One region of the Paenibacillus sp. FSL H7-0703 genome, then DNA from elsewhere that is predicted to be linked to it. Evidence: riboswitches for the same ligand, from Rfam matches in the RefSeq annotation. Region 1 holds a riboswitch; the other holds the start of a gene.
What was found. Region 1 has a riboswitch for cyclic di-GMP ahead of MHB46_RS12180 (collagen binding domain-containing protein). Riboswitches for the same ligand answer to the same signal wherever they lie in the genome.
Positions count from the first base shown of each region.

Region 2: another riboswitch for cyclic di-GMP. It lies ahead of MHB46_RS08240 (glycosyl hydrolase); the one in region 1 lies ahead of MHB46_RS12180 (collagen binding domain-containing protein).

Region 1 is NZ_JBBOPF010000001.1:2,773,225-2,789,052, forward strand. Features, by position in the region: gene MHB46_RS12125 (multidrug effflux MFS transporter) at 1-212, opposite strand, end outside; gene MHB46_RS12130 (DUF5317 domain-containing protein) at 413-1,006, shown strand; gene MHB46_RS12135 (bifunctional diguanylate cyclase/phosphohydrolase) at 1,289-3,139, shown strand; gene MHB46_RS12140 (copper resistance CopC/CopD family protein) at 3,394-5,112, shown strand; gene MHB46_RS12145 (YcnI family copper-binding membrane protein) at 5,144-5,887, shown strand; gene MHB46_RS12150 (stalk domain-containing protein) at 6,126-7,373, shown strand; gene MHB46_RS12155 (winged helix-turn-helix transcriptional regulator) at 7,455-7,838, opposite strand; gene MHB46_RS12160 (NAD(P)H-dependent oxidoreductase) at 8,028-8,702, shown strand; gene MHB46_RS12165 (TIGR02328 family protein) at 8,800-9,180, opposite strand; gene MHB46_RS12170 (DUF445 domain-containing protein) at 9,214-10,470, opposite strand; gene MHB46_RS12175 (AraC family transcriptional regulator) at 11,064-11,945, shown strand; cyclic di-GMP riboswitch class I at 11,996-12,076, shown strand; gene MHB46_RS12180 (collagen binding domain-containing protein) at 12,301-15,828, shown strand, end outside.
Region 2 is NZ_JBBOPF010000001.1:1,916,163-1,931,990, reverse strand. Features, by position in the region: gene MHB46_RS08275 (lipopolysaccharide biosynthesis protein) at 1-871, shown strand, start outside; gene MHB46_RS08270 (glycosyltransferase family 2 protein) at 894-1,733, shown strand; gene MHB46_RS08265 (glycosyltransferase family 4 protein) at 1,720-2,907, shown strand; gene MHB46_RS08260 (glycosyltransferase family 4 protein) at 2,904-4,052, shown strand; gene MHB46_RS08255 (glycosyltransferase) at 4,081-5,181, shown strand; gene MHB46_RS08250 (UDP-glucose dehydrogenase family protein) at 5,187-6,515, shown strand; gene MHB46_RS08245 (sugar phosphate nucleotidyltransferase) at 7,143-8,519, shown strand; cyclic di-GMP riboswitch class I at 8,675-8,755, shown strand; gene MHB46_RS08240 (glycosyl hydrolase) at 8,770-10,338, shown strand; gene MHB46_RS08235 (hypothetical protein) at 10,387-12,681, shown strand; gene MHB46_RS08230 (hypothetical protein) at 12,994-13,176, shown strand; gene MHB46_RS08225 (helix-turn-helix domain-containing protein) at 13,230-13,598, opposite strand; gene MHB46_RS08220 (YveK family protein) at 13,926-14,675, shown strand; gene MHB46_RS08215 (CpsD/CapB family tyrosine-protein kinase) at 14,656-15,342, shown strand; gene MHB46_RS08210 (sugar transferase) at 15,428-15,828, shown strand, end outside.

The DNA of each region.
Region 1 (15,828 bases):
ACGGCCAGTCCTAACAGACAGGCGGTCAAACTAAGCTGCGCCAGCGAAGTGGTCGTATGCAAATTGTCGGCTAATGTAGGCAGCGACGGCAAATACATATCTATGGACAACGGCCCGAAAGCACTCAATGCACCCAGGACAAAGGCGATCCATAATATTCGCGATTTGGTCATATCTGCGGCAACCATAACAGTATTGGATAACCGGTTCATAATAATAATCATCCTTTTCACAAAATATAAATAATTACTTCAATACATCATGATATCACTCATTTCGTCTGGCTTCGAATAATTACACGCTAATCCGCAATTTTTTTTCAAAACTGCTATATATCAGGCAGGAATTTACCAATTTCAGGTCGAATTATACGGTAACCAAAACAAAAATTTGTGGAATCTGGAGAATGATAATGGTCTATGATGGAGTGCTACTGGGTCTCATTGTAGGTCTGTTCAGAGGAGGCTGGCGGCAAGGTCTGATCCGTTTCAGTCAAATTCGCCTTATAGCCGGCTGGATGTTCCCTGTGCTGCTGCTGGTACAATTCATTATTTTTTATGCCCAGGAAAAGTGGGCTTGGCTGGCAGCCATTAACGGGTATCTATTTATGGGAGTCTACGTGGTTGGATTGATATTTCTCTGGTTGAACAGACATCATAAGGGATTCAAGCTTATTATAATCGGCGTATTGATGAATTTTATCGTTATGGCGGTGAATGGCGGCAGGATGCCGGTCTCGTTGAGCGCTTCGGAGGTGCTGGGTCCCTATTATACAGATATGCTTAAATCCGGAAGTATCATCTCGAAACATTACATGATGGATGCGAGCACGCGTCTATCATTGCTTGGTGACATTATTCCTCTCTCCAAGCCCTATCCCCGCACGCAGGTAATTAGTATTGGAGATGTTGTCATGAACTTCGGGATGTTCCTGTTTATCCAAAGCATTATGGTCGTGAAGAGAACTAAGGATAAGCAGCAAGAAACCAATCCCCACCACGCCTAGTGCGCACCTTATTCCAAGGAAGGGAGGGAACCCTATGAAAAACTTGAAATACTCCCGTGTGATTATCAATGCTATTATCGTGGCTTCTGTCATAATTGCTTTGACTTCCGGTTACAAAATCGGAGGCTAGTCACCGATAAGAAAAAAAGGAAGCACAGGCTCAACAAAACAGGCTGGATTCCGGCCTGTTTTTTCATGTGAAATTTTCGATTACAAAATTGTAAATTATCCCATTCACCCCTGGTAGCTTTGACATCAAGATACGACAAGGCAGGAGAAGAAATGATGAGTATAATAAAAAAGCTGCAAGAACGGGTTACCGCGACGGGAATATACGTGTTTTGCATATGTATGGTAGGCATGATCGTCCTCTTGTATACGAACCAATGGTCCTTTTTGCACTATACGACAACAGAGTGGGTCACGATCTATTCCCTATTGGGAGCCGTTCTAATTCTGGAGCATTTTACATTCCAGCTACCACCTGCCAGTAACAAACAGTCCATGGATTCCTCCGTGTATCTGGCTTGTATTTTTGTGCATGGCACCGAAATTGCTATTCTGATTTTGTTGTTAAATGTAATCATTGCCATGTTCCGGCACACAGAGCTGTCCTGGTGGAAGCATACCGCCAATTTTTCCATTTACGCCCTTTCCATTTTCCTGTCTTCAACAGTATTTGAACTAAGCGGCGGAACGCAGGGGGCTTTAAACCAAGATCATTTCGCTTCCTACCTGCTGGCGTTGATTTGCTACTTCGCGGTGAACACCATCACACTGGGCATCTACTTTTATATCGCATACAAAGGGTCCTTCAATGAGCTTAAACAGGCTTTTTTGGCTGAATCCCTGCTCGTATACTTATGTACACTCATTCTGTCTTTGGTATTGACTACACTGATTTATGACAATGGCATTTTAGGACTTTTGCTGTTCCTTGGGCTAAGTATGCTCCTGTCTCACGCATTCAAGCAAATGTTCACGCTGTATCGGGAAATCGAAGAAAAGGCGAACATGGATCGCAGAACAGGGCTATACAATCACAGCTACTTTGAAAATACACTTGAAGCTGAATTAAATATATCCAGATCGGAGAATACTCCTCTCAGTCTGGCTCTGATTGATATAGATGATTTCAAAAAATACAATGATCATTTCGGTCATCTCAAAGGCGATCAGCTACTGGGATTTCTCGGTGAGTTTCTTAAAAAAGAAACCTCCGGCACCCACATCACCGTATCCCGCTATGGTGGAGAAGAATTCACTCTGCTGATGCCCGGTCATACCGCTGAACAAGCATATGAAACAGTCAATGCTATTCGAAAAGGATTAAATGATTCTCGTTATGAGGGTGTTGAAATTTTTCCACACGGCTGTCTGTCCTTCTCCGCAGGCATTGCACAAAGTCGCATTGACATCTACGACAAATCACAGCTGGTCGATCTGGCGGATAAAGCCCTGTACTACGCCAAGAAACAGGGAAAAAACATCGTTCATACGCATGGAAGTTTAAATGAGGTGGAGCGCGAGGTCGATCTGGGGCAGGATATTCGGGATCTTGAACAGCAGCTTAATTTGTTCTTGTACAAGGATATTAACACTTTCAAGCATTCCAAACGGGTATTCAGATATGCAGCAGACATGAGCGATGTGCTTCAGCTCGGACCAGAGGATAAGCGGCGTTTCATACTAGGTGCCCTCATTCATGACATTGGTAAACTGGAGATTCCCTGGAATATCCTCAATAAAAAAGAGAAGCTGTCCGGTGAGGAATGGCAGATGGTGCAAGCGCATGTCATGTGGGGCAAACGAATTGTCGAAGCCAACGAACGATTCATAGATTTGGTTCCTTTTGTGGAGCTGCATCATGAACGTTATGACGGAGGAGGCTATCCGTTTGGCTTTAAGGGCGAGCAAATTCCACGTCTATGTCGGATGCTGACGATCATCGACTCTTTTGATGCGATGACAACTGAGCGCCCCTATCAACCCACCAAAACGTTCGAGGAGGCCATTGAAGAACTACGTGCTTGCTCGGGTAGCCAATTCGATCCCAAACTAACGGCTACTTTTATCCATTATATTCAACATAAGCAACCTGCTTTCACGGATTTCATGGAAACAGGGCTCTAATTCCTTCATTGGCTCTTCCTCTTTGCCCCTAGCGTGGTTGAAATCGTCCTGAATTCAACCACGCTAGGGGTTTTCATATGATTGGCATTTTGTATAGTGCTTATTATTTCAAATTTCATATAAATGTCATAATTCGCTCCATCTATTCACGCTATATGCACTATGATTAAGATAGGAATGGGTTTGTCCGTATAAAATGTTACAAATGGGGATATCCTCGCTTCAAGTAATCGAGAGAAGGTGACTTCACAGGCATGTTGTACCTGTCCAGACCAGCCCGTGTGGCTTGTCTTTTATTGCTGTGTCTCCCCCTTCTAATCCTGTTTCCTCACTCTTCGTGGGCTCATGCATTTGTCATTGAATCCAGTCCGACCGAAAATCAGGTTTTGGACAAGTCGCCTTCTCAGGTGACCATCACCTTCAATGAAGATTTGCAATCTGCTTTCATGTCGATCAAAGTGACCGACGAAACAGGCAAGCGGGTCGACACAGGAAAAGCACAGCTCAACCCGAATCATAAAGCCACCATGGAAATCCAATTGATTCCAGGGATGAAAAATGGAATTTACTCCGTCAATTGGAGAGCTTTATCCGCAGACGGACATCCGGTTAATGGAGTCATTCCATTTCAAGTAGGTAGCGGTTTCAATGCGCCTACTCATCAAGCTATGGCATCTGAAAGCTCAGGGACATCACGAATCGACTTAATTGCTGTCCGTTGGTTTCTTTACATAGGACTATCGCTGCTTTTTGGAGCGATTTGTTTCCGGCTGTTCATCTTACCGAGCATAAGCCAAGACAAGAATCGAAGTGAACAGCATCAGCAAAATCAGCGGCCCTTTGACACATTGCCCCGCTGGACTAAGCTGCTATGGAGCGGCTACGGCATAACGTCTGCCGCCATTCTGATCAGCCTGCCACTTCAGGCTTCATGGGATGCCGGGGTTTCTATCAGAGAGGGCTTCTCACTCCCGATTCTGGGAGAAGCTCTCCAGTTTACTGGAGCCGGGCAAATTTGGTTTATCCAGATGATTCTCGTGCTGCTCCTAAGCGTAACGCTAATTTACGCGCTGGATTACAGCATTTCGGATCGCCAGCGCCGTCTTTGGGGCTACAGCTCAGCCCTCCTAACGCTATGCCTCATGCTTTCCAAAGCCTTTGTCGGTCATCCGGCAGCGGCTACCCATCCAGCTCCGGCCATTGCGGCGGACTTTGTCCATCTCGCGGCAGCAGCTTTTTGGATCGGCTCACTTGCCGTCATGGTCGTGTGCCTGCCTGTTGCCGGAGCGGAGTTGCCCGTATCCGAGCGAGCAACTCTGCGGCAAGCCGCCCTGCGCCGCTTTGCCGGCTGGGGCATTGCTATGGTGGCAGCGCTACTTGCCACCGGTATATATGGAGCCGTGCTGTACATTCCGGCTCCCTCCATGCTGCTGAACACGTCCTATGGACTCGTTCTGCTCGGCAAGGCAGCGCTGCTGCTAGTCATGCTGGCCTTTGCGGCCAGCCAGTTCCGCAGCGCAAGGCAAGCGGCGCCCAGCAAGCAAGCCGCCCGGGGATTGCGTGCCGAGGTGTCCGTCGGCCTGCTCGTGATGCTGTTGACTGCGGTGCTCACTCACCTGTCACCCGGCCAGGCACCTGCTGTACCGTTTGAGGAGACTCGCACTACGGGCGGATACAACGTTACGCTGGCAGTCAGCCCCAATGCTGTGGGCAGCAATGAATTCAAGGTATCCGTTCAGGATAGCAAAGGTGCTGCCGTTTCGGGAATCCAGCAGGTCACATTAACGCTCACTCCAGCAGACCCTGACCAAGATCAACAGGAGTTTGTTCTACCCGTGAAGCAGCAACAACCATCCCGCAGTCAGGAATTGATGACCTCCGAAGGAACATGGGCGGTAAAAGTACATGCTCTGACGGCATCACTCGATGCGGTTGATGCTGAATTCACCCTGCATGTAGGCGGTAAAAAATAATTATTTTATGTTTAAAAGGAGCGAATTGAATATGAATACAACGATTCAAACAGCAAAATCCAGATTTTCCAGGTTTGCGGCCTCTGTGAGTATAATTGCAGCTGGTGCCTTACTTTTTGCAGGTATGGCCAGTGCACACGTGACAGTCAAGCCTTCTGTTTCACAACCTAATGCGTGGGAAACGTACACATTGAAAGTACCCGTGGAAAAAAACATTCCAACCACCAAAGTCGCCTTGAAAATTCCGAAAGAGGTCGTTTTCAAACAATACGAGCCTGTACCGGATTGGAAAGTAGCCACCGAAAAAGACAGCACTGGCAAAGTAACCACCGTGACCTGGACGACTGAAAAAGACGGCATTCAAGCGGGTCAGTATCAGCGTTTCAGCTTTGTAGCGCAAAATGCAGACCAAAATACCACAGCACCCTGGGACGCCTTCCAATATTACAGTGACGGAAGTATCGTGGAATGGACAGGTGACGAAGGAAGTAAAAATCCACATTCCATTACTGAAATCACGGCGGATGCCACGTCCGCAACTCCTGCCGCAGACAGCGGACACGATTCGGCGGGCACGGCAGCAGGCCATACGAGCACAGATGCGGCTAAAGATAGCAGCAGCCCCGCACCTGCTTCGAACAATGCTGTAGAAGCTACACCTGCCGCTTCTGCTTCAGCCAGCTCTGCTGCACAAACGACAGCACTGGTCCTATCGATCATTGCAGTCGTTCTTGGTGCCGCAGCTATCGGCATTGCACTCAAGCGCCGCAAGTAATCTGGGTTACGTATAAGGTTAAGATCGTTTTAAAAAGAAAAAGCTGACACCTAGTTAAAGGGGTCAGCTTTTTTTAGTATGAAAGAAAACGATTAATATTCAGCTTAAATACATACTTAGATTCATCTCATCCTATTATTTCACATTCACCTTTCTATCATTTTTTTGGTAAAATGATAGAACCCTCACGATTCTAACATGATAGCATTGCAATCTATTGAGCATAGGAGATCATAGGATGAAAATCGTAAATAAGGCTCTGTTATCTAGTGCTATTTTTCTGAGTACCGCAGCGGGCTTCTACAGCCCTTTGGCACAAGCAGAGACCGGTAAGGTCAGCATTATGCTGGACGGATATCCGTTACCATTCCCCGTACAACCTGCCATGATGAACGGCACGACCATGGTTCCCTTTCGCGCTATTTCTGAGGCTCTCGGCATTACAGTGAAATGGGATCAAGCTAGCCAAAGCATCATCGCTACCAAAGCGCAAGGCTCTGCTACGAAGCAGGTGGTTCTAAAGATGGGTAGCCGCAATGCCACAGTGGACGGACAAACGGTTCAACTAACAGCCGCTCCGCAAACCGTGCGCGGCAGCACCATGATTCCGCTGGGCTTTTTCGGGCAGCAGTTTGGAGCCACGGTGAACTGGAATCAGGGAACACGGACGGTCTCCATTACATCGCCACGTGAAGCGATGTATACAGTAGGCTTTTATGCGCTGTCTTCCTTTGACCAAAAATCCAAAATACCGGATTTTAACGCAGTTGCCTTCGGCTGGAGTCGAATTGATACGAACGGACAATTTACGACAAACGGCAAGGAATACAAATGGCCTCAAGCCGCTGGAACCGTAACACCGGAGTCCATTGTGCAGGAGGCAGACAGCCAGGGGACTTCCCCTTACCTGATGGTCTATTCTGGAGATGGCAATCACGAGCTGACCAAGATTTTGGAAAATGCGCAGCTTCAAGAACAGACCATTTCCCAAATCGTCAGCACCGCCACCGACAAACAATTTAAAGGCATTACGCTAGACCTGGAAGGATTGGGCTGGAGCGGCGATAAAGCTAAAGCGCGTTCAGACTACAACGCCTTTATTAAAAAGCTATCGGCCAAAGCGCATCAGGCTGGACTCAAGCTCACCGTCGTTCTGCATCCGCTGAACAGCTCTTACTCTGGCTATGACTACAAAACGCTGGGCAATCTGGCGGACGATCTGATCATCATGGCCTATGATTACGGACAAAAGGCTACGCCTGAGCCTTTGGATAAAGTGGATGAAGCCATACAACTGGCCTTGAAGGAAACCTCGCGGGACAAGCTCATTTTGGGGATTTCGATGGGTAGCGAAAAAGACAGCACCGTTAACGCCAAGATCGGTTTAGCCAAACGTTATGACCTCAAAGGAATCGCTATCTGGCGCTTGGGTATCATTGGAGAAACAGCCTGGGCACAGATGAACGAAGCCATCGAGTTTAAATAAGTGTACCTGACCTTATTCCGCCCGCTAATGATTTCTTAGGCGTCTTCTATGAAATCATTTGGCGGGCTTTCTTCATCCCCTTTAACAAAAGTGCTTGCCTGATTTGGAAGTTGTCGTCACAGGCTCGCAACCCTGTTCTCCATAGAAGATCCCCCAGTCTCTCATAAAATCCAGCAACGGCCTTAACGTATCTCCTAACGGGGTAAGCGAGTATTCCACACGCGGTGGGTTCTCATTATAAATTTCACGGTGCACAATGCCATCTCTCTCCAATTCGCGCAACTGCAAGGTTAGCATCCGCTGTGTAATATTAGGCAAGGTCCGTCGAATTTCGTTATAGCGCCGCGGTCCTGTAGTCAAATGATACAAGATGACTCCCTTCCATTTGCCACCTATAACCCCGACGGTTTTCGCTACCGGACATCCAAAATTAACGCTAACTGCATGTTCCATCTCCTGTGCCATGTATACCCCTTCTTTCTGTAGAATGTGTAAACCAATAGCCCCAGACGTATGACAAGGAACAAATATGTGCGTACTTGTTCCCTGCAAAAACTTTCTATATGATAACTATATATTCGATATCAGCTCTCATTATAGTAGCAGAAAACCCATAGAGTACCAACTAAACCCATACCCAAAGGAGTACATTTTATGTCTAATACATCAGCTAAAAAGCAGGAAATTCTGGACGCCTTTCTGTTCAGGCACGCCACGAAAGAATTCGATCCCAATCGCATCATACCGGAAGAGGATTTTCAGTTCATTCTCGAAACCGGACGACTTTCTCCAAGCTCCGTCGGTTTTGAACCATGGCAGTTTGTAGTTGTACAAAATCAGGCATTGAGAGAAAAGCTGGCTGCAGTTTCCAGCGGCGGTCAAAAGCAGATTCCTGCGGCTAGCCACGTCGTCCTGATTTTGGCGCGCAAGGATGTTCGTTATGATTCTCCTTACGTGGAGTATATGTATAAAGAGGTTAAAGGTATGTCTGAGGAGGACTTTGCCTCACTGCCAGGCCGCTATAAGATTTTCCAGGGTGAAAGTCAACGTCTGCTGGAAAACGAACGTACGTTATTTGACTGGGCTTCCAAGCAAACCTACATTGCCTTAGGCAATATGATGACAGCAGCGGCTCAGATCGGTATTGATTCCTGTCCAATTGAGGGCTTTAACTACGATCAGGTGCATGCCATTTTGGAGGAAGAAGGACTTCTGAAGAACGGGCTGCTCGATATTTCAGTCATTGCTGCCTTTGGTTATCGCGCTCATGAACCCAAGCGGGAAAAATCCAGACAACCACTGGAAAAGGTCACCCGCTGGATTCTGTAATCTAATATCTCGAGTCTCTCCCCCAAACACTGAAGCATCAAAAAAGACGGGCTGCGGCACTTCATCTGAATGATGAACATACCGCAGCCCGTCTTTTTTAGGTCACATCAATCTCTATTAAAATACCCTTGGAAGCCAGGTTGTCCAGGCACTCCTTCATATACTCATCGTCATGCTCCACATATGCACCCGCACCTGCCAGTTCCTCACCCAGCTCCGCCTCCCAAGGCTCACACTGCTTACCGCGATACAACGGCTGTTCCCACAGGGGATCAACATTGTACCCTCTGCTTTTCATTTCGTCCATAATGAGCCTATGATAGCGCACCAGCAGCATGGGGTGATAATCGAACACATAATTCACGGTGGCGTGTGGCTTGCCCCACCCGTTCCCGCGCAGGGCACAGCACTCACGATGTTGCCCCAGCAGTTGCGGACGGGGTAACTTGTCGATTAAATGTTCATGCCAAAGCCTCATGCTTCCACAACCCTATCTGTAGCTTTTTCTGGTCTATTGGATTAGCATACGGATACCTGTCAGCACAATGCCGATCAGGAAGCCTGTAACTGCGCCGTTAATACGTATCCACTGCAAATCCTGTCCCAGTTTGTCCTCCATCAGTGCAATCAGGGATTTGTTATCCATTTTGTCTACATTTTCGCGTACCAAGTTACCAATTCGACTATGGTTGGCTTCCACCAGTCCAGTAATACCTTCCACAATTCGCACATTGATCTTGTCCAGCAGCTCGGTATTCCCTCTTAAATCAGTCAGCATCCGATTCAATAGCGGTAAAATATAGGTCTGCACATAGCTTCCGTCTTCCATGTAGTCCAATAAGCGTATACGCAGTTCTTCCATTTTGCCCAGCACTGACGCATCGCCTTCCCAGGCTTCAACAAGGCTATCCTTCCAGCCGTTCAACCCTTCCTGAACCGTATCTTTCGTCGCCAATCGGGTCACCTGTGTCCTCAGACCATCCAGCACAGCCTGACGGCGCGGGTGCTCTTCCCTTTGCAATTCTGCTACCTGATCCAGCAGGAAATGACGAATCATTTCACCCATACGCTCTTCGTTCAGATAGCCGAGGAATGCGTTCAAAGCAAACTGCATCAGCCCGCTCACCTGCAAACCGCTAACAGCCTGCATCCCTAAGGTGCCCAGCGTATAACCCGTTTCGGGTCGCAAAAGCCAGGACTCGGCTTGCTCCAGCGTGTAATCCAGTGCGCGGCGATCGTAGCCCTTCTCGCTGGTCTGACGAGCAAGCGCCTCCAGCAGCGGTCCGGCGTCAAAGTCAGCCACCTGCCGCTTGAGCTCTGCCACGATGACCGGAGCCAATTCCGCGAGCGGGAGCGACTGGACGAGCCGCTTGGCAAGAACATCTATGGATGCCGCCGCCTCCGGCGTGCGCAATCCTTTTTCCACACCGCCCAGCACCAAATCGGCCAAACGGATATCTGCAATTTTAGACGCAATGCTGTCTTTGTTTAGCAGGTTATTTTCCACCGTACTTACCAATGCATTTGTGAGCTTGTCCCTATTTTTAGGAAGCAGCGCGGTATGTGGTATCGGAATGCCTAGCGGATGACGGAACAAAGCAGTGACAGCGAACCAGTCTGCCAGTCCCCCTACAAGTCCTGCCTCAAAAGCTCCGGCTAACAAACGAGCCCAACCATATTGCTGGAAGGGCAATGTGGCTGCAAAGCCTGCCCCTAGAATAACAAGCGACCAAGCCGCTGCGGTTTTCGTGTTTTTTGGTTTTCCCATCCTGTAATCCTCCAAACTGACTGTCGAGTAAGTAAAGCACTATACCTGTATTACCCATCATATCATTGCCCGTGTCATTTCCAAAGTTGAAAGCACTTTTGATGAAACGCGCAAGGGCACTTTTTGCGTAATTTTTTATGCATATATCTCTCTTTTTTACATTCATGTTTGTGAACAAAATCACAGCACTGGGCCCAAACTCTTATTTTCAATAATAAGCCTTACGAACCATTTTATCAGAACCAAGTCCCAATTTTTTTAAACCGAAAGGAGAAGTGAACAAGAAAGTTGAATGGGCATAAGATACCTTTTTTCAGTACCCTTTTGGTATTGGACCTCAGAAAGGATTTGAATCCATGATAACCCCAGATTCTTTCAACAGCATTCGACTTTTTCATATGGATTACCAGGTTAAATATCCATAAAAAGTGTTACTCCCATAAAATTCAAACACATATTTTGCTATATAGACATATTTGATGTGATAAAATAAACTTTTATAAATAGGGAATCATGTTTAATCAGCCATTATATATTGGTAATTCAAACCAAGATATGCTAGATAAAATTGCTTTTTTGTAAAGGAATTGAATATGACAACAGACCAAAAAAACAACGTGGGCCTCTGGAATGGCGATCCGGTCGTAATTGTACGCACTCCCTCCGCTTTTGCCAAGCAATCCCTTTTATATATCCAGGAATTAGGCTACTTCCAAAAAACTTCTGCTTTTACGATGGAAAGGAAAGAACTTTCCTCTTTTTTGCTTGTCTTTACGTTGTCTGGTAAGGGAGAATTACTGTACCGGGGCAAGAAATATATCTTAAAACCTCAAGATTTGTTCTTTATTAATTGCGAGGAATATGTTCAATACAGCACCTCCGGTCATGAATCCTGGGAGTTTATCAGCCTGTACCTGTATGGCAATCTGATTGAAAATTTTTACGAACAATTTGCCAAGCATAATAAACCGGTCATTTCCATGCATAATCCGCATATTATATTGGATAAGCTCCATGCTCTGATTTGTGGGCAGTCTGACAGAAGTCTTTCCGCTGAGCTACTAACGTCCAGGCTCATTGGTGAAATACTAACGTGCATTTTGCAACATCCCTATGATCATCCGTGTGTGAATGCTGAAACCCTGAGCGAAGTACGTCGGGTACAGCAATATTTGGATCAGTCCTACTGTGAGCGAATAACACTGGACTCGCTGGCAGATATGTTTGAATTAAACAAGTTTAATCTGGCTAAAAATTTCAAAAAGCAGATCGGTTTCTCTCCGATTGATTATCTCATTAATGTCCGTATCACAGCCGCTCAAAGCTGGCTTAAAACCAGTGACATGTCCATTGTGGATATCGCAAGGTACGTAGGGATTCCCAATACGAGCCATTTTATTAACCTATTCAAGGAGCATGTAGGAGAAACACCTCATTCCTTCCGCAAAAAATGGGGGAACCGTTCCAAGTTGTAAATGAGAGGTTACATGAAATCAGTTTGATAGATGATAGACGCACAAGCTATTCAAGTTAATGGCAAAACTGTCGAAAGGCAGTGACGCAAAACTATAGGGCCTTCCTTTCCAGATGGCAGCCAGCTACCAGATGAACGAGCTTTTTATTATGTCTTTTTTACATAGATCCATCACAAATTGCTTTACCTCTCTCGAAGAAAGCCCTGATCGCTATGATCAGGGCTTTTTTTCTATTGGGATAGTCATGTCAGCCTAGCATGCTGAATATACTAATTTCGAACTAGGAGGAGGGAAGGAAAAAACATAACCGCCGAAGCATTGCCATATTACGATGAATAGGAGAATCACTTGGAGCATGAGAACAAAAATAAATGTAATGATCATTGCCTTATTGCTCATTGTCCAAAGCTTTTTCAGCGCAACGCTGGCTTACGCAGATGCTCCAGTCCCAGAACTGCCGCAGAGTGCTGTATCCGATCCTAACCATACCGTTACGGATGCTGTATATGTTGTCCCAAACCTTGAACCTCCTAGGGAGATTCCTTCAAACACGGTTCCCTTCGTTCAAGGAGCAACCAGTTCAAAGTCTCAACATGATGCAGCTCCGCAGAGCATATTAACGAAGTTGAGCCTGACCGACGAAGCAGGGCGTGTCATTGATGCGGTATATAGTCCAGACAGCCAATTCGACATCGGATCAGCCATCCAACTAGGCTATGCATGGGAGCTTCCTGACAATACCTATAAGTCAGGGGACAGCTTCACCTTTCATTTACCAGAACAGTTTGTCATCTACACTGATATCTCATCTCCGTTAGTCACTACCGACGGAACCGTGGGATACTTCACAGTAGATCGTCAGGGCAAGGTGATCATGACCTTTAACCAATATGTAGAGAATCATTCCAATGTCAGCGGCAAACTGCAAATCAAAACCGAGTTTACGAAAGAAACGGTGAAAGGCAGTACAGAGATCATCATTGCGATTCCGATCAAAGGCGGGGTACAAACGGTCATCGTGAATGTAAAACCCCAGTCAGGGCCAACCCTAAGCAAACAAGGGAAAATAGCTGGCACCAATCAGATCGACTGGATCATTGATGTGAACAAACAGCTAAACACCGTAAAGCATGCCCTCATCACCGATCCAATTCCTTCAGGGCTGGAACTCAGAAGAGACTCTATTCGGCTCTATCATCTACAAGTCAATATCGACGGCTCGACCGTTGTTCGAGACCTAGTGAATGCAAGTGAATATGCCATTGAAGCAGATCAAGCCGGGACAGGGTTTGTGATTCGTTTTCAAGACGATAGCATTAACACGGCCTATCAGATTCAATATTCCACGCGTATTATTGGCGATGAAACTCGTTTCTCCAACACAGCAACGCTTTCAGGAGATACGATAGAGAACGTTGTTGCTACCGCTACTGTTCAGGTGGAACGTGGTGAATTTTTGTCCAAAAAGGTTGAAAAATATGATCATGCCACACAAACACTCTCGTGGGCCATAAGATATAACTTCAGCGAGACAAAAATTCCCGAAGCCAAAGCTCTTTTAATTGATCATTTCAATAAAACTCAAGAATTGCTGCCCGGTTCTTTGAAAGTATTTAAGAGAAACACACTGGAGGAACTCCCATCGTGGGCGTATACTGTCATCCCAGTTGATTATCCGGACCGCAACGGCTTCAAACTTCAATTCAACTTCGACGTAGATTCAGCCTATACCATCCGATACCAGACTCAAGCCAGAGGCCGTGTCTATGAAAATGAAAAAGTTACAAACATCATAACCTCAGATGGAACCCAGAAGATCGTATCGACGGAAATCATAAGCGGAGTTATGACTAAAATGTATGACACACCCAATTACAACACCAAAATCATACCTTGGGTGATTACCATCAATACAGACTTGTACATCATGAAAAATATTGTCATTCAGGATGTGTTTCCAAACGGGGGCTTGGCCTTGTTACCGGACACCCTGAAAATTCAAAGTGTTGACGGAACAACGGAGCTACGTGCACCCACGGATTATGAGCTGATTCCGCTATCACAGGACTATAAACAAGGATTTACGCTCATTTTTCATAAAGCCATTCAGAAGGCTTATACAATCAAGTATTCAACTACCTATAATAATGATTGGAAAACAGATACAACGAAGCCCGAGTTTCGTAATAAATCCCATATAGAATACCAGTTTGAAGACGGAGAAAGATCATCGCAAGAAGTGGAGTGCCCGATCTGGCCGGACTTTATGACACAACGAAACGGTGCCAAGCAAGGAAGCTATAATGCGACCTCCAAGCTCATTACCTGGGACATTAAAGCTAACTACAATCGCAAGATCCTGAATCACGCGGAAGTGAGAGACCCCTTGTTGCAAGGTCAGAAGTTACTGCCCGCCTCCGTAAAAGTATACGATATGACCTTGCTGGGATGGTGGGATGGCGTACAAAAAGGGGCTGAAATCCCAGCAGATCAATACACCATTATTCCTCCCTCCGAGCAAAATGGTAATGAATTGCGTATCCAGTTCAAAAATAAGATACAGACTCCCTACTGGATTACCTTTCAAACTTCATTGGAAGGAGAACTGATTGAAAAGGAAATCCATAATCAAGCCCTTCTACTAGATGGACAAAAAACTGTCTCCGAATGGACAGCGCAAGTCACGGTACCTCATGGCGGAGAATATGTATCTAAAGTCGGTACACAAAATGGAAATAAGATTGACTGGAGCATCCGCATCAATGAAGGACAGTCCCATGTATCCAACGCTAAAATTATAGATCAGCCTAGCAGCAATCAAATCTTAATTGAGGATTCCTTTCATTTGTACTCTACAATCATCGCTGCCAACGGAAATACCACCAAGGGCACCGAGTTGATTAGAAATCAAGATTACAAGCTGTATATCAAGACAGATGCTCAAGGCCAGCAAACTTTTGAACTTACTTTTGCTAAGGATATTTCCACTGCTTTTATACTTGAATACCAATCGTTCATTCATGCTGAAGACAAAGCCAAGGTGAGTAATAAGGTTGCCTTTGAGGGGGATCGCTTGACGACAGAACTGCGGGAAACCAGCCAGGAAATCATCGTACGAACGTCTTCCGGCTCCGGTTCTGGCGGGGGTGTGACCGAAAGTCTTGAGCTGACCAAGGTAGATCAGGATATGCCTGACAAGGTACTGCCTGGCGCACAGTTTGCGCTCTATGATAAAGGTCAAAAAAGAGCCCCTCTCATTCAGACCACCAATCAGGAAGGCAAAATCATCTTTTCTTCCTTGCTTCATGACGACTACATCTTGGAAGAATTGGCAGCACCGGAGGGCTATAAAATTACCGAGGGCAAGCTCGAGATCAAAATAGACGCAACACTGCGACAAAGCTCTGGCGTAAAGAGGGTTGTGATCACCAATCGTAAAGAAAAGAAAAACGACCCTGAACCACCTGTAGACCCGGGAACTCCAACAGACCCCACGAATCCCTCAGGACCAGGAACGCCTACTCATCCAAACCCCTCCCCCCCGTCTGGAGGCTCAGGTAAAAAACATGACAAAGATCCGGAAATACCCAATATTCCGTCTATAATCGTCCCTCCGTCATTGCCAAAGTCTCCGGAGGACATAGTCTCTCCGCAGGAGGAACCTGCGCCTATACCGCTGAAGCCGGAACTGCCAGCCGTCATGCCTCATCAAGATCCTCCTCCGGTGGATTCGAAAGACGATCCCGAACCTAAGATCCGTCTCAAGGTTCCGGGGAAAGAACCTGAAGAGCCGGAGGATACACCTGCGGTACATCAATTACCCCAAACAGGTGAAAGCAGCCCCGTTCCGTTCTATTTGACAGGCATAGCGATGGTTATATGG
Region 2 (15,828 bases), 860 kb from region 1:
CCGGTATCTGGTACCGCTGAGTACACTGCTGGGTCTGGCGATTCTGATCCTAACCGGAAATATGAATCCGTACACCTCGGCATTGGCCTATCTACTGCCAGGCTTGCCGATTTATATCGGTGTCACGATACGAATGATTCGGCTGTACAAACCAAAGGTAAAGAACAGCTGGACGCAATTTAAAAATCTCTTTACCTACGGTATGGGTTCATACGGAAATGATCTCATGGGGCAGGTTTCCACTTATATTGATCAGATTTTGATTGCGGGTCTGCTCAGACCCGCTGATCTCGGTTTATATGCAGTAGCGGTCAGCTTGGCCAGGATGGTGAATGTATTTTCTACCTCGATCATTGTCGTGCTGTTTCCCAAAGCCTCCGGTCTGAATAAGGAAGAGGCGGTGGCCATAACATTTCGGGCATTTCGAGTGACATCAACGGCAACCTTTCTGGCTGCGGTGATGCTGATGCTGATTGCTCCGTTCGTATTTACATTGTTATATGGTCAAGAGTTTAAACAAGCACTCACGGTATTCCGGTTCTTGGTGCTTGAGGTTGCTATCAGTGGAGGGACCATGGTGCTGGCACAACAATTTATGGCGTTGGGTAAGCCCAAACTGGTTACCATTCTACAGGGTGTCGGATTGGCGCTCGTCATTCCATTGCTGTCCATACTCGTGCCGAGATATGGATTGACGGGTGCAGGGATAGCAATGCTGTCTTCGGGGATTCTACGGTTCATTTTCATTTTATGTAATGTTAAATTCGTTCTAAAAATGAAGATTCCAAGACTGCTTATTTCCAAACAAGATTTTCAATGGCTCCGATCAACGATGTCGCACTACATCCGGAAAAAGCCAGTTAACGGTTAGATAAAGAAGGAGGCACCCGCTAATGAACCACATGTCTAGCGTTCCCGCGGACAACCGGATATCCGTAGTTATTATCGCTCAGGATGATGGCACTCGAATCACAGCCGCCATTAAATCCTGCAAGCCCTTTGCGGACGATATCGTCGTCATTGACGGAGGGAGCAAGGACAATACGATTCAGGTAGCTGAATCCTTGGGCTGTCGGGTGTTTTCTAACCCGTGGCCTGGTTATGCCAAGCAGCGCATGTTTGGTGTTGAAAGAGCGGAATTTGATTGGATATTCCTGATTGATACGGACGAAGTAGTGGATGCAGAGTTGCTTGGAGACTTGTTGAAAGTAAAGGAAACGCTCCACGATCCGGCCAAAGCATATTCCGTATTCCGGATTGGAGATTTTCTTGGCAAATGGATGAACAAAGGTGAATACCTGGTTCGTTTGTACAATCGGCGTATTTATGGCATTACGAATAGTCTTGTTCATGAAATGCCGGATGTAGCCTCTTCCCAGATTGTCAATCTGGAGGGCGTGTTATGGCACTACGGCTTCCGCAGCATCAGTGATCATATGACCCGTTTTAACAAATATACAGATCTGGAAGCAGAGACGGCATTTAACAAAGGAAGATCCTTTCGGATTACCAGACTGTTGTGGCGGCCTCCTGCCCGCTTTGTGCAGAAGTATTTTGTCCAAGGCTTATACCGCAAGGGATTGGCGGGTTTTGCCGTAGCAGTATTCTGGGTGATGTATGAGTTTCTCGTCTGCTTCAAGCATTATGAGCTAACCAAGCGGAGAAAAAAGATAGAAATCGTGGATGACGGACATACCGAGCAGAAAGGAGAAACCAGCTATGTCGTACAATAACGGATTTCGTATTGCGGCAACGGGGCTGAGCTGGCCGTCCTTGCAGCCAGGAGGCCTCAACACATATTTTAAATCGATCTGTGAGCAGCTTACGTTAGAGCGCAATACGTTGGATGCTCTAATCTGTAGTGACGAGCAGCCGCAAGCGCCCGACCGTATTCGGATTCATACGATTGGCAGCAAGCAGCAATCCATCTGGAAGCGCCGGGAGCTAATGCAAAAATATGCAGCAGAGCTGTTCGACAAGCAACCGATGGATATATTGTATTCCCATTTTGCTCCCTATAGTGTCGGGCCAGCGCTGGAGGCGAAAAAAAGAGGAATCCCGGTAGTTACCACCTTTCACGGACCGTGGACGGAGGAAATGAAGATTGAAGGACAGGGCATCAAGCATTTTCTAAAAACGACGTTGGCTAAATCCATTGAAATGAAGGCCTACGGTCTGTCGGATAAATTTATAGTGCTAAGCGAGACTTTTCGGGATATTTTGCATGAGCACTATAAGGTTCCACTCAGCAAAATTCATATTATTCCTGGTGCTGCGAATGTAGAAAGGTTCCACCCGGCAGAGGATCAAGAAGCGGTGCGGAAGCACCTGAATTTGCCGCAAAATGCGACGATTGTGCTAACCGTTCGTCGTCTTGTTAATCGAATGGGACTACTACAGCTACTGGAAGCATGGCGACGAGTAACCGAGCGTCATCCTGATCATGTGTTGCTGATTGGAGGGAAGGGCCCCTTGATGGAGGAATTGGCTTCCAAGGTGGCGGAATACAATCTTCATAACCATGTAAGGCTGCTCGGTTATGTGTCGGATGAGGAGCTTCCACTGTACCACCAAGCATCGAATTTGTTCGTTGTACCCACACAGGCACTGGAAGGTTTCGGTCTGATCACAGTGGAGGCGATGGCCTCGGGACTGCCGGTGCTGGCGACTCCTGTGGGTGGCAACAAGGAGATTTTAAGAGGATTCCGTCCCGAGCTTTTGTTCAAGGGAACGGATAGTGAAGCCATTGCTGAAGGGTTGCTACGTGTGCTGGATCATCGTGAACTTCTACCGAATGCAAGGGAATGCCGGGACCATGTCCTGAGCAGATATACATGGGGACATGTAGCGGAGCAGGTGGAAGAGGTGTTCCGACAGGTCCTTGATAGAAAGGCGGCGGCGAAATGATGAGAGTAGCTTATATTGACCATACGGCAAGATGGAGCGGCGGCGAAGTCGCTTTGTACAACATACTGACGAATATCGGGGAACATATCGACCCGCTCGTTATTTTGGCAGAGGAGGGCGATTTGGCAGATCGGCTTCGGCAGCGTGATATTGATGTGCGCATCGTTCCATTGGACGATTCGATTCGCAATCGGGGACGGAATGCCGTGAATCTAGGTGCGCCTGCAGCAGCTTTTCGTTTGCTGGCTTACGGTAGAAAACTTGCGCCCTTGCTGCGTGAGGAAAAGGTCGTGTGCGTTCACACGAACTCGCTCAAGTCTGCACTGTATGGTACAGTAGCCGCCAAATCGGCGAAGCTGCCCTTGATCTGGCATATCCGTGACCACATCGGTCCGCCGTATCTGAAGCCGATTGTGGCCAAAGGGATTCGGCTGATGTCCCGCTTTTTGCCCAACGGAGTGATTGCTAATTCCAAGTCCACGCTGAGTGCGTTGGAGTTACCCCCGGACAAAAAGACGCTTGTCGTTTATTCCGCTTTTGCCAAAGCAATTACAGCACGTGACACGGCTTCACATTTACGTGGTGATGACTCGTTTAACGTCGTATTGGTCGGCAGATTGGCGGAATGGAAGGGACAGCATATTTTACTGGAAGCAGCACGCTCCTTTTTACCGGATCAGCGCGTGAAATTCTGGCTGGCTGGAGATGCGTTGTTCGGAGAAGAGGAATACAAGCAACGATTAGAGTCCACGATGCGCGAATACGGATTGGCTAACGTCAATCTACTGGGACACGTCGATGACATTCAAGGCCTGATGCAGCGTTGTGATTTGCTGATTCATACCTCTATTACACCAGAACCATTCGGTCAGGTCATTATTGAAGGCATGGCTGCGGGTCTCCCCGTGATTGCTTCCAATGAGGGGGGACCCAAGGAAACGGTGGTACCCCATGAAACCGGGCTGCTTATTGAACCGGGTGATCCGGCTAAGCTGGAAGAAGCCATCCGCTGGATGTTGGAGCATCCACAAGAACGTCAGCAGATGGGTGAGAGAGGGATGGAACGGGTCAAGAAGCATTTTGTCATCGAGAACACAGTTAAGGATATAGTTCATTACTATAAGGGTTTGTTGGCAGGAGTCTGACCGACATTCGCGTTAAAGGATGATTCAGATGAAAATAGCGATAGCACACGATTACTTAATCCAAATGGGCGGAGCGGAAAGGGTAGTAGAGGTATTCCACGATATGTATCCGGATGCTCCTATCTTCACAACGGTGTTCAGCGACGACCGCCTGTCGCGTAACTTGAAGGATGCGGATATTAGAGCCACTTGGCTACAAAAAGTCCCAGGAGTGAAGGACAACTTCAAAGGAGTGCTGCCGCTGTATCCCATTGCTATCCGTGATTTTGATTTTAGGGATTTCGACATTGTTTTAAGCTCCAGCAGTGCATTTATGAAAAGCATCCAGGTACCCAAACATACGTTTCACATTTGTTATTGTCACACACCGATGCGGTTTGCCTGGGATTACGATACATATATGGCCCGGCAGTCCAAATCCAACCTGCTCAAAAACATGCTCAAGCTGTACATGAACCGGTTGAAAACATGGGATGCCAAAACTTCTCGCAACGTAGACCAGTTTGTCGCCAACTCTTCGGTTGTAAAACGAAGAATTTTGCACTATTACCAAAGGGATTCGGATGTGATTTTCCCACCTATTAATACATCCCGTTTTAAACGCGCTACAAACATCGGTGACTATTACCTGATCGTATCCCGATTGGTGTCCTACAAGCGCATTGATCTCGCGATCGAAGCATTCAAACGTAACGGTCTCAAGCTGCGCATTGTGGGTGAAGGACCGGACCGTAAACGACTCGAAGGTATGGCTGCCCCGAACATTGAGTTCCTCGGCAGGCTTGAGGATGAAGAGGTTAACAAGCTGATGGCAGAATGCCGAGCGCTCGTTTTTCCGGGTGAAGAGGACTTCGGTATTACGCCTTTGGAGGCGAATGCGGCTGGACGGCCTGTCATAGCTTTTCAGGGTGGGGGAGCGCTGGATACGATTGTTCCTCATGTGAACGGCGTATTTTTCCGCAAGCATCAAGTAGAGGATGTGCTGGAGGCCGTCGAAAAGGTTGAGCAACATGCGTGGAATGTGGACGATATCATTACCCATGCGCGCAAATTTGATGAAGAAAACTTCAAGGATCAATTAAAAAAGTATGTAGAACAAGCCTATGTGAACTTTCTAAAAGGAGGATGAACGGAATGAAGCTGGCTGTAATCGGTACTGGATACGTTGGGCTCGTCTCGGGTGTATGTTTTGCGCAAAAAGGTAATGAGGTGATTTGTGTCGATCTGGAGCAGCACAAAATCGACATGTTGAACCGGGCAGAATCTCCGATTTATGAACCGGGTATTGAGGAATTGATCGCGTTGAATCTGGAAGCGGGTCGGTTGGAGTTCACCTCGGATTTGGCCGATGCGGTACGCCGCTCGGATATCGTAATTTTGGCGGTAGGTACACCTTCTCTGGCTAACGGTGAGGCGAATTTGTCGTACATTGAACAGGCGGCCGCTGATGTTGGGAAAGCCATGAACGGGTATAAGATTATTATGACCAAGAGTACTGTACCTGTCGGAACGAACGAAAAAATTAAGGACGTGTTGGCTCGTCACACGAGTTTGTCTTTCGATATCGTCTCCGCGCCGGAGTTCCTGAGAGAAGGCTCAGCCATCAATGATACGCTTTATCCGGATCGCATCATTATTGGTTTGGACAATACAGGATTGCGTGAAACCATGGTCACTCTGCATCAGGTGTTCACGGATAAAATCTATGTGACGGATATCCGTAGTGCTGAAATGATCAAATACGCGTCCAATGCGTTTCTGGCAACTAAAATTTCGTTCATTAACGAAATCGCTAATATTTGCGAAAAGGTTGGCGCCGATGTCACCTGTGTGGCTGACGGTATGGGTATGGACAAACGGATTGGCTCCTCTTTCCTACAAGCAGGGATCGGGTATGGTGGCTCTTGCTTTCCAAAAGACACAAATGCGCTTATCCAAATTGCAGGTAATGTAGACTATGAATTTAAGTTATTGAAATCGGTGGTCGAGGTGAATACCGACCAGCGCTTTATGATTGTATCCAAGCTGCGCGAATCGCTGGGTCAACTGAACGGTGTGTCCATTGGCATTTGGGGCCTCGCCTTCAAGCCAAATACAGATGACATCCGCGAAGCTCCAGCACTGGAAATCGTAGAAACGCTCATTCAGGCAGGCGCTATTGTCAAACTGTATGATCCCATTGCGATGGATAAATTCAAGGAGCGCGTGGATCACCCGAATATTATGTGGTGCTCATCCCCACAGCAAGCCGCTGAAGGTAGCGACGCTGTGTGCCTGTTGACCGATTGGGAAGAGTTCAAAAAAGTCGATCTCGTACAACTGGCCTCCATTTTGCGCAAGCCGGTTCTCATTGACGGTCGTAACGTATTCGCTGAGGAACAGATCCAAGGCTCCGGGCTGGAATACTACTCCGTGGGTCGTCCGCGGATGAGTGGGTGGAATCGGGATAAAGTGGAAGTTTAAAAGTGACAGATTAAAAAGTGACTGTGGCGGTGTTGGAGGCGCTGAAGGCGCTGCGCGTGCAGATTGTTCTTCCGATTGCTGTTACCCCCGGATTTTCTGGATTATATAAAACATTCAAAGGTTAAAATCCGGGGATAAAGGCAAACGCTGACGCTTCTTCAGAACAATTCTGCCCGCTCCGCTGCTTTTAGCCGTGGAGTCACAATTTTTAAACTCCCACCTTATGGGAGGAGTAGAAGGGCAGATCAGAAGGAGCGGCGCGGTTGATGCCGCTCCTTCCGATCAAAGCTCCATGCGGCTGTACCGCGGCGCCGCTCCTGTGAAGCAAGGCAGGTAAACGCCAAGCGTGAGATTTTACAGGCTGACCGGACTTAATAATGTCCGGTCGTGCCTTTTGCAATAAACGGTATGATCGGCATGATGCATTTTTGAGTAGCGCAGGGATGGATTTGAATCTGGAGAAGCGGAGCGTTCGCCTTTGACGTGGTATTCTTACATTTAAATGTCTTATACAATCCAAAGAATCCCACGGCAACAGCGATCATAAGATTAAATTCATACCGTAGCGGGTAGTCAACTCATCATCAGAACGATCATCCAACCAATATAGAGAGGAAGTGGAGAGTTATGAAGCTCGTACTTTTGTCTGGTGGTTCCGGTAAAAGATTATGGCCTTTGTCCAACGATTCCCGTTCCAAACAATTTTTGAAGGTACTGGAGAGCCCGGAGGGGATTTCGGAATCCATGGTACAGCGGGTATGGAGACAATTGGGAGACAATGGATTATCAGAATCCTCGTTTATTGCGACAGGGAGAGCACAGGTCGAAATGATCCAGAGTCAGGTCGGGCCGAATACGCGCATCATTGTTGAGCCGGAACGCAGAGACACCTTTCCTGCGATTGCGCTGACAGCGACTTATCTATATTCCATTGCTGGTGTATCCCCTGATGAAATTATAGCTATATTGCCTGTAGATCCTTATGTTGAGGATGCTTTCTTCGCTTCCGTAGCCCAGCTGGAACATACACTCCAGGAGAGTGAAGGCAAGCTTGCTTTAATCGGGGTTGTCCCTTCCTATCCTTCAGAGAAATATGGTTACATTATTCCGAAAAACGATGCCACCCAAGGTAGCACTGGCTACCGCGAAGTGAGCCATTTTCAAGAGAAACCCGACCGGGAGCAGGCGGAGCGTCTGATTGAACGCAATGCTCTATGGAACTGCGGGGTTTTTGCATTCAAATTAAGTTATTTGCTGGATATCTTGGCATCCAAGGGTTTGCCGCTGAATTATGAAGAAATGCAAAAGCAATACGCATCTCTGGAAAAAATCAGCTTTGACTATGAAGTAGTCGAGAAGGAAAAGGATATCGTAGTTCTTCCGTATGATGGTTTTTGGAAGGATTTGGGTACCTGGAATACACTCACAGAAGAAATGTCTAATCAACAAGTGGGCAGAGGTGTAGTAACGGAGGATTGCGTCAATACGAGTCTTATTAACGAGTTAGACATTCCTGTGGCGATCATTGGAACGAATGATCTGATTGTAGCCGCTAGCCCGGATGGTATTCTTGTGACCAATAAGGCTGAAAGTCCTCGCATTAAGGAAGTGCTCAAGGCTCATGATCAGCGTCCAATGTATGAAGAACGTCGTTGGGGGCAGTATCGGGTTGTCGATTATGTCAAGTATGACGAGGGTAACGAGGTATTGACCAAACGAATCCGCGTACGGAAAGGCAAAAATATCAGCTATCAGCTTCATTTCAAACGGAGTGAAATTTGGACCATTATTAGCGGTGAAGCGGAAATTATTTTGAATGAGAAGCTGCACAAAGTAAAAGCTGGTGATGTCGTGCGTATTCCTGAAGGAACGAAGCATAGCATTTTGGCTGTGACCGATGTGGATTTTATTGAGGTGCAGACTGGTTCTGAATTGGTTGAAGAGGATATTGTCCGCTTTTGTATGGATTGGAATGAAATTTCCCGTCACCAATTTATCTCATAATTGTTTTCGTAAAAACGAAAAAAAGACGAATCTATGAAAATTCATAGCTCAAACTGTCGAAATTGGGCGAAAACCTGTAAATTCATGAACATGACCTATTAAATTTTGGTAAAAGAAAGTCGATACTTAGGGTAAGAAGGAATCCAAACTCCTTCCAACGATAAACGCAGCCCTGTCGAAAGGCAGGTACGCAAAGCTAAAGGGCCTTCCGTAGGGATGGCAGCCTGGCTACCGAAAGGAAGAGCAAAAAGTGAGATTCAATTTTATTCCTCTGTATCGACTGATACGTCATGCACTCCCCGTAGTTATGCTTTTTTCTTTGTTGCCCGTCGGTTTTGGTGAATCTCTGTCTGTGGCGAATGCCGCTGCATTACAACCTGTTAATTCGGACGCTTCTACTCAGGCCCGTGAACTATACAGCTATTTACTCAGCATCTCGGGGAAAAAAATAATCACCGGTCAGCATGATTATTTGGAGAGTCCGGATGAATTAAGTAACAAGGTCCAAAAAATCAGTCAGGCGTATGTGGGTGTGCACGGCTATGAGATGGGAGCCATCTCAGGTCAATCTGCCGCTTCGGAAGCAGCACAACGTAAAAATGTTGTCGATAGCGCGATCCGCTGGAGCAGATCCGGAGGCATTGTGACGATGACTTTTCATGAAGCGCTGCCGGGTAGACCACTGACTTGGGCCAATGTGCAGGCGAAAGTAAGTCAGACGGAGTTCAATAAATACGTGACGCCAGGCACTGCGCAGTATAACCTCCTCATTGCCGATCTGGATAAGGTCGCTGTATCGCTAAAGCAGCTTCGTGATGCGGGTGTTCCGGTTTTATGGAGACCTTATCACGAAATGAATGGTGACTGGTTCTGGTGGGGAAACAAAAATAATTTCAATCAGCTATGGAATATCATGTATGACCGTTTTGTAAACACACATCAACTAGACAATCTGCTGTGGGTATGGAGCCCGAATGCTCCTAATTCGTATACCTTCCCGTATACCCCTAAATATCCGGGGGATGACAAAGTAGACATTTTGGCTGTAGACATTTACAACAATGATTTTGAACAAAGTCATTATGAAGGTCTGCTCGGGTTGGCAGGGGATAAGCCGATTGCCATTGGGGAACACGGTGAGATGCCCAGCTCCGAGGTATTACAGGCTCAGCCCAAATGGGTGTATTCCATGACTTGGGGAAAGATGCTGACCGAGAATAACACAACGGATCAAATTCAGGATTATATGAATGATTCGAGGAGCTTGACGCGAGATGATGTGAAAAATGGATTGGCAGCAGTTCAACAACCCGGGACAGATGTACCAACCCTACCGGACGAGGGGCAAAGCGAGCCTATCCCGGCTCCTCCTTCTGTTCCGGATATGGTTTATGCGAACGGGCTGCGGGGTGAATATTTTAACAACATGAATCTGGATGGTAGTGCTGCTTTGACCCGTACAGATAGCAAGCTGGACTATAACTGGCGTGCTGCCACAGCTGATGCAAGGGTGAACGCTGATCGGTTCTCCGTTCGCTGGACAGGTAAAATGAAGCCACAATATAGTGAGACCTATACGTTTACAACGATATCTGATGATGGAATCCGGGTATGGGTAGACGGCAAGCTGATTATTGATAGCTGGTTTAAGCAAAGCTGGACAGAGCGCAAGGGCAGTATCACCTTGCAAGCAGGTAAAATGGTAGATTTAAAAGTTGAATACTATGATGAATATGGTGACGCAATGGCACGTCTGATGTGGGAAAGTCAGCATGAAGCGAAAGCGGTGATTCCCGGTAACGCTTTGTTTCTTCCTTAATAGATTCTCTTTCCCGGTCAAAAATTTTGAGGAGAGAGGGTGGATCATATGATGAAAAAATGGTTGACCCACAGGTATACGCCAGTATTATCCGGGCTGCTGGGGGTCGTAGCTATAGCGCTGATCGCTTGGTTGATTTACACGCCTTCAAGGAGCGTAGAACTGCCGACGGATAAAGTAGCGGCAGCCAGTCCAGTATGGAAGCTGGGACAGAGGGATGATTCTTCAGCGGAATTTAGAGGAGTGATTGGTAGAGACAATATCAACATTCCTACAGCCTCTGCTTCTACCGAATCGTCGGCTAAAGGAATATCGTCCGCAACGTCCATAGCAGAGAATACAGCGGCCCCGGTATTGCTCAGCAGTGGAGATATTCCTCCCGGCTTGAATGCGTCCACGAATCCTGAACTGTCGCTCCAGTATAAGCTGGATCAAGTTCCTCCCAATGGAGTGATATTCCGTGTACGGATTTTGGATGCGGGCAAAGCTGTTCCGCAAATGGCTGTATTTTCAAATTATCAGCTGTCCGGTATCATTCAAATCGCTGGGGTTTCCGGTACGGGCAGTGCATATAATTACAAAAGCAACTACGAGTTGTATATCCCCAAAGAGCAATTGCAAAGCGGTGTTAACGTACTCAAGCTAAAGACAGCGCGCTGCCTATACTGCTCCTCTGCAGAAGATAAAAATGTGTGGTGGACCTGGGATGACTTGAGCTTGGAGACGTTAGCTTCACCTGCGACCGAACCGGTACACGGTAAATATATACTGACCGGAACAAATGTGAACAATAAAGAATTTTATTATGATCAGGGTGCAGTTAAGCATTTACCATACGTTCTCAAGTGGCTGGGCATTGCTTATAGTGGCAACGTCATGAGGGTCACCTGTGCCAGTAATGTGGGCAAGGCATGTACAGACGTGGATGATTACTATCAAACGTTAAAGCAGTATAATATGCAATCGTCTGCTTTGTATTTATATACAGGTGATATTAAGCTGCAAAAAGATGGTTCTCTGCCAGAGACGGCCAAGCAAAAGTTGCGCGATTATGTAAAAAAATACGGTTCTTATCTTCAATATTATGAAGTAGATAACGAACCTGGATTATTTAATCGCTCCAAGGCGGTAAACCTGGCTGTGGCCAAGTGGTTGAATACAGAAGGCAAGCAATTGGCACCGCATCTCAAAACCGTAGCACCGGGCTGGGCCTACTGGCCAACGTACTCTACCAAGGCGTGCAAAAATCAAACTAGTGGTACGCAAAAATGCGGTGACCCAGATGGATGGGAACGGGACCCGGCGCAACGTAAACAGCTGGAGGAAGTCACCGACCTGACCAATGGACACGCCTATGGTGAATCGTATAATGAAGAGGGCGGGGGCAGCTTCGTCCAAAATTTGAAAACCTTCGGCGGTTCGAGCAATGGACTGGCGAAAAAGATGCTGAACACAGAGTTCGGTACCAATGATACGCATCGAGACAATCCAGATTACGGGGCTAGTCAGCCACAAGCAGCCGCATTCGACCGGATTATGCGTTCGCAAATCGGGTTTGCCGATATGTTTATCCAGCACGCTGCTTTTTATAAGGATTATACGCTGTTTAAAACAGGCTTCGATCTGCAAAGTCATAACCCGGCCAACACAGAAATTTATCCGTTCGGGCAAGGACAGGACACCCGCGTTAAGATCATGAGACGCTTGAGCTTAGCCTATGCCACCCATGGAAAACCTCTGACTTATACAGTGCTGAATCCAGAGGATACCAAGGATAAGATGGTGTATGTTCGTGCGGTGGATACGTCCAAGCTTAAACCGCTGGCAGGTAGCGGCGCTACCTCAGACAAATTGCTGGTGAATCTAGTGAATTTCGAAGCTACCCCGCAGACCGTTCGTGTACGGGTAACGATGCCGAAAGCCGGTTTGTACACGGGTGAACGTTTTGGAGCGGGTTCTACTTACAGTCAGGCACAGCGTTCCATATCAGGGCTCAAGGCTTCTCCTGCCCTTGATTTTGAAGAAAAGCTGGGTCCTGGCGAAGCGGTACAATATATTTTGGAATTAAAAAATACAGATCAGACCGCAGCCTCAGCCCCAACAGGGGTGAAGGCTGCCTCTGTTCAGGATGGGGCGGTAAAGATTAATTGGCTTCAGGCAGAAGGCGTATCTTCCTATGATGTGCTGCGTGCTGACGGGACTGACGGGGCCTATCAGGTGATTGCCTCGCAAGTAGCGGGAAACACGTATACAGACCGCACAGTAAAAGCTGGAGGCCACTATGTCTACAAAGTCCGGGCGACCGGAGGCACTCAGGTTTCCCAGGCAGCCGAGGTCGCTTAATAACAGATCGGAATGTATATAGGACCTGAGTTAACGAATACCTAACATCATTTCGAAATAAAACAAAAAAGAACCTATCAGGAGAAAATAGGACCTGACAGGTTCTTTTTTGTTGGAAAATCGTTCTGATTTGCCAATACTTTACGTATAATGAAGAAAAAAATAAGAAAATCCTTTTATATTCTCGTCATAAGACGACAACATTGCAGGTATGTATTCATATATAATAGTTTTGTTCATGACTATACATACATGGTTTTGTGGGAAATCTCTTTCCGATGACCAAGAATAATAAAGCGAGGTTAATGCTGAATGAACAAGGAGACAGAATTAGGGGTGAACAACCCTCTTTTTCAAAACAACGTACGGAAAGTAGACAAAGCCGCTATCGACTTGGACATCCGGGACATTTTGCTCCAATGTGGGTTCACGATGCCAGAATGGCTAGAAAGCGACGCTGATGGAACCACATACCGGAAGGACAAGCGCGTGTAAATTCCAACGGTTGGTCTTACTTGAGCGAGACGTGAAGCAATCGGCCGCTTTCTTTATTCCATCATTCGTTCCATTCGGACAAATGCAATAAAACGTTTGGCTTCTTCCTCAGACAAGGTGCGTCCGTCAATGGTCAGGTTGAAACGTTGCAGAATATCCTCGTCGGACAGTTCAAGCTGGTCCACAAATTCCCTCACATCTGAATCCAATATTGCCGCCGGATGGCTCGTACGTCCCACCAAGTAGTCAATCGTTACCCCGAAAATATCAGCGAGCTTGGTCAGGATCTCAAAATCTGGCTTGCGCCTATTTTTTTCATAGTGAGAAAGAGCTGCCCGCGTAATTCCGAGGGATTGCGCTAGTTCCTCTTGTTTTAATCCCTTATGTTCTCGTAATTCAGCGATGCGGGTGCCATAATTCATCTGTTTTTCCTCCTGAAGGCAAGGTTAAGAAAGGTAAAAAAGCAATTTTACGCTTGACAAGATACGTTTTGTATCATAAATTAGTTATGTAAGTTACATAACGTATCTTTATTTCATAGTTTTCACTTATATCTTCGTTTATATACCCTAAGAGGCCACCGATTATTGAGCATTTTGTGCTTATTCGCTGGCTAGACCTTCTATGCGCTATTATACAACATTTTACTATAGATTAGAGGGTCATGCATCGTTCTTTTCCCCGTTATGCAGAGGATCAGTACAAGCGTTATTGCATCGAAAACAAGTCAATCAGGGAGGACTGGTCTTGTGCAGTTGAAAGAGTACATCCGTTTGATCCGTAAAAGAATGTGGTTGATTGGTAGCATCGTACTGCTGGTATGTACAGTAGTGGGCATAAAAAATGTATATTTTACCCCGCAGATTTATGAAGCTACCGCAAAGCTCATTATCAACCAGACGCCACGACCGGATCGTGCAGGTGTCGTTGATTACAGTGTAGTTCAAACGAATATAGCCTTAACGAACTCATATAAGCAAATTATGATCTCCTCGGCGATTATGGATCAGGTGGTCGCCAGCTTCCCCGACCTTAAGGTCACTCCGTCAGCTTTGGCGCAAAAATTAAGAGTGAACACCGCAGGTGATTCACAGGTCATGGATGTAACAATCCGCGATTTATCGTATACAAAGGCTGTGAAAACCGTCAATGCGGTAGCCAAAGTATTCAAACGGCAAATTCCCTCTATCATGAAAATGGACAATGTCACCATCCTAAGCGAAGCCAGTCTGAATGATCCAGCAGTTCCCGTGAACAGTAATCCCGCTATACAGATATTTATTGCTTTTGTCACCTCTTTATTGTTGGGAATCGGCTTGGCATTTTTGCTGGAGGTACTGGATGATACATTTAAGAATGAAGAGGATATTGAAAAAGAACTCGGTCTGCCTACCTTATCCCTGATTACGAAAATGAAAAAAGAAGATAAACGCTCTGACAGCTCGACTACAACTCCTAAACAGGTAGGTGAAGGGCAATATGCCGCGATTAATCAATAATCAGCTCGTTACATCCCTACATGCTCAGTCTTCCGTTTCGGAGGAGTACCGCATGCTTCGCACTAACATCCAGTTTTCTTCTATAGACGAGCCGATTGAGGTTATGATGGTGGCGTCCGCTCAGGCGGGTGAAGGCAGAACGGTCACGATTAGCAATTTGGCTGTAACCTATGCGCAAGAGGGGAAAAAGGTGCTGATTATGGATATGGATCTGCGTCGTTCCTCTTTGCACCATATGTTTGGTTTGCGTAACCATACAGGGCTGACACGGGTGCTTGCCAATCAACAGGCATGGCAGGATGTGGTTCAGGAAACCGGGATTGACCATCTGCATGCAATTACAGCCGGGCCGAACCCGCCCAATCCGTCCGAGATGCTCAGTTCCCGTAGAATGAATGCTCTGCTGGTTGAGCTAAAAGAACATTATGACGTGATCTTAATGGATACGCCGCCGTTGCTGTCCTTTCCGGATGGCTTAATTATAAGCGCTATGTGTGACGGAGTTATTCTGGTGGTGCAGGCAGGGAAGGTCAAAAAGGATGTCGTCAAGAAAGCAAAAGCAAATTTGGAAAGAGTAAAGGCTCGCATTCTGGGTGTCGTACTTAATAATGTGAAGCGTTCGAATACCCGCGCCGAGCGGGGTATGGAGGAACGCAATCTGACATGAATGAAAAGGAGGAAAATGAGAGTATATAAAATTCTTTTAACAATGTATAAATAATAATTATCAATAAGGAGCGAGGTGATGAGACGTGTCTTCTTCCCGCTCGAACGAGGCCGAAGTGCTGGGCGCGTCAGTGGATGTATATTCGGTCGCTCATGGGCTTGAACGGCGGCAAGGATGGAACGTATACCCGTTCGTGAAGCGAAGCATGGATATTATATTGTCTTTCATTGGAATCATCGTGCTATGCCCGGTATTTCTGCTTGTCATTCTGCTGATTAAGCTGGAGGACCCAAAAGGCAGTGCGTTATTTTATCAAGTACGTATTGGGAAAAATGAGCGTCCGTTTCGCATGATCAAATTTCGTTCCATGGTGTCTGATGCCGAGGCGAGATTGTCTGCATTGCTGGTGGAAAATGAAATTGAGGGTGCGATGTTCAAAATGCGGGACGATCCCCGAATTACCCGTGTGGGTCGCTTTCTTCGCAG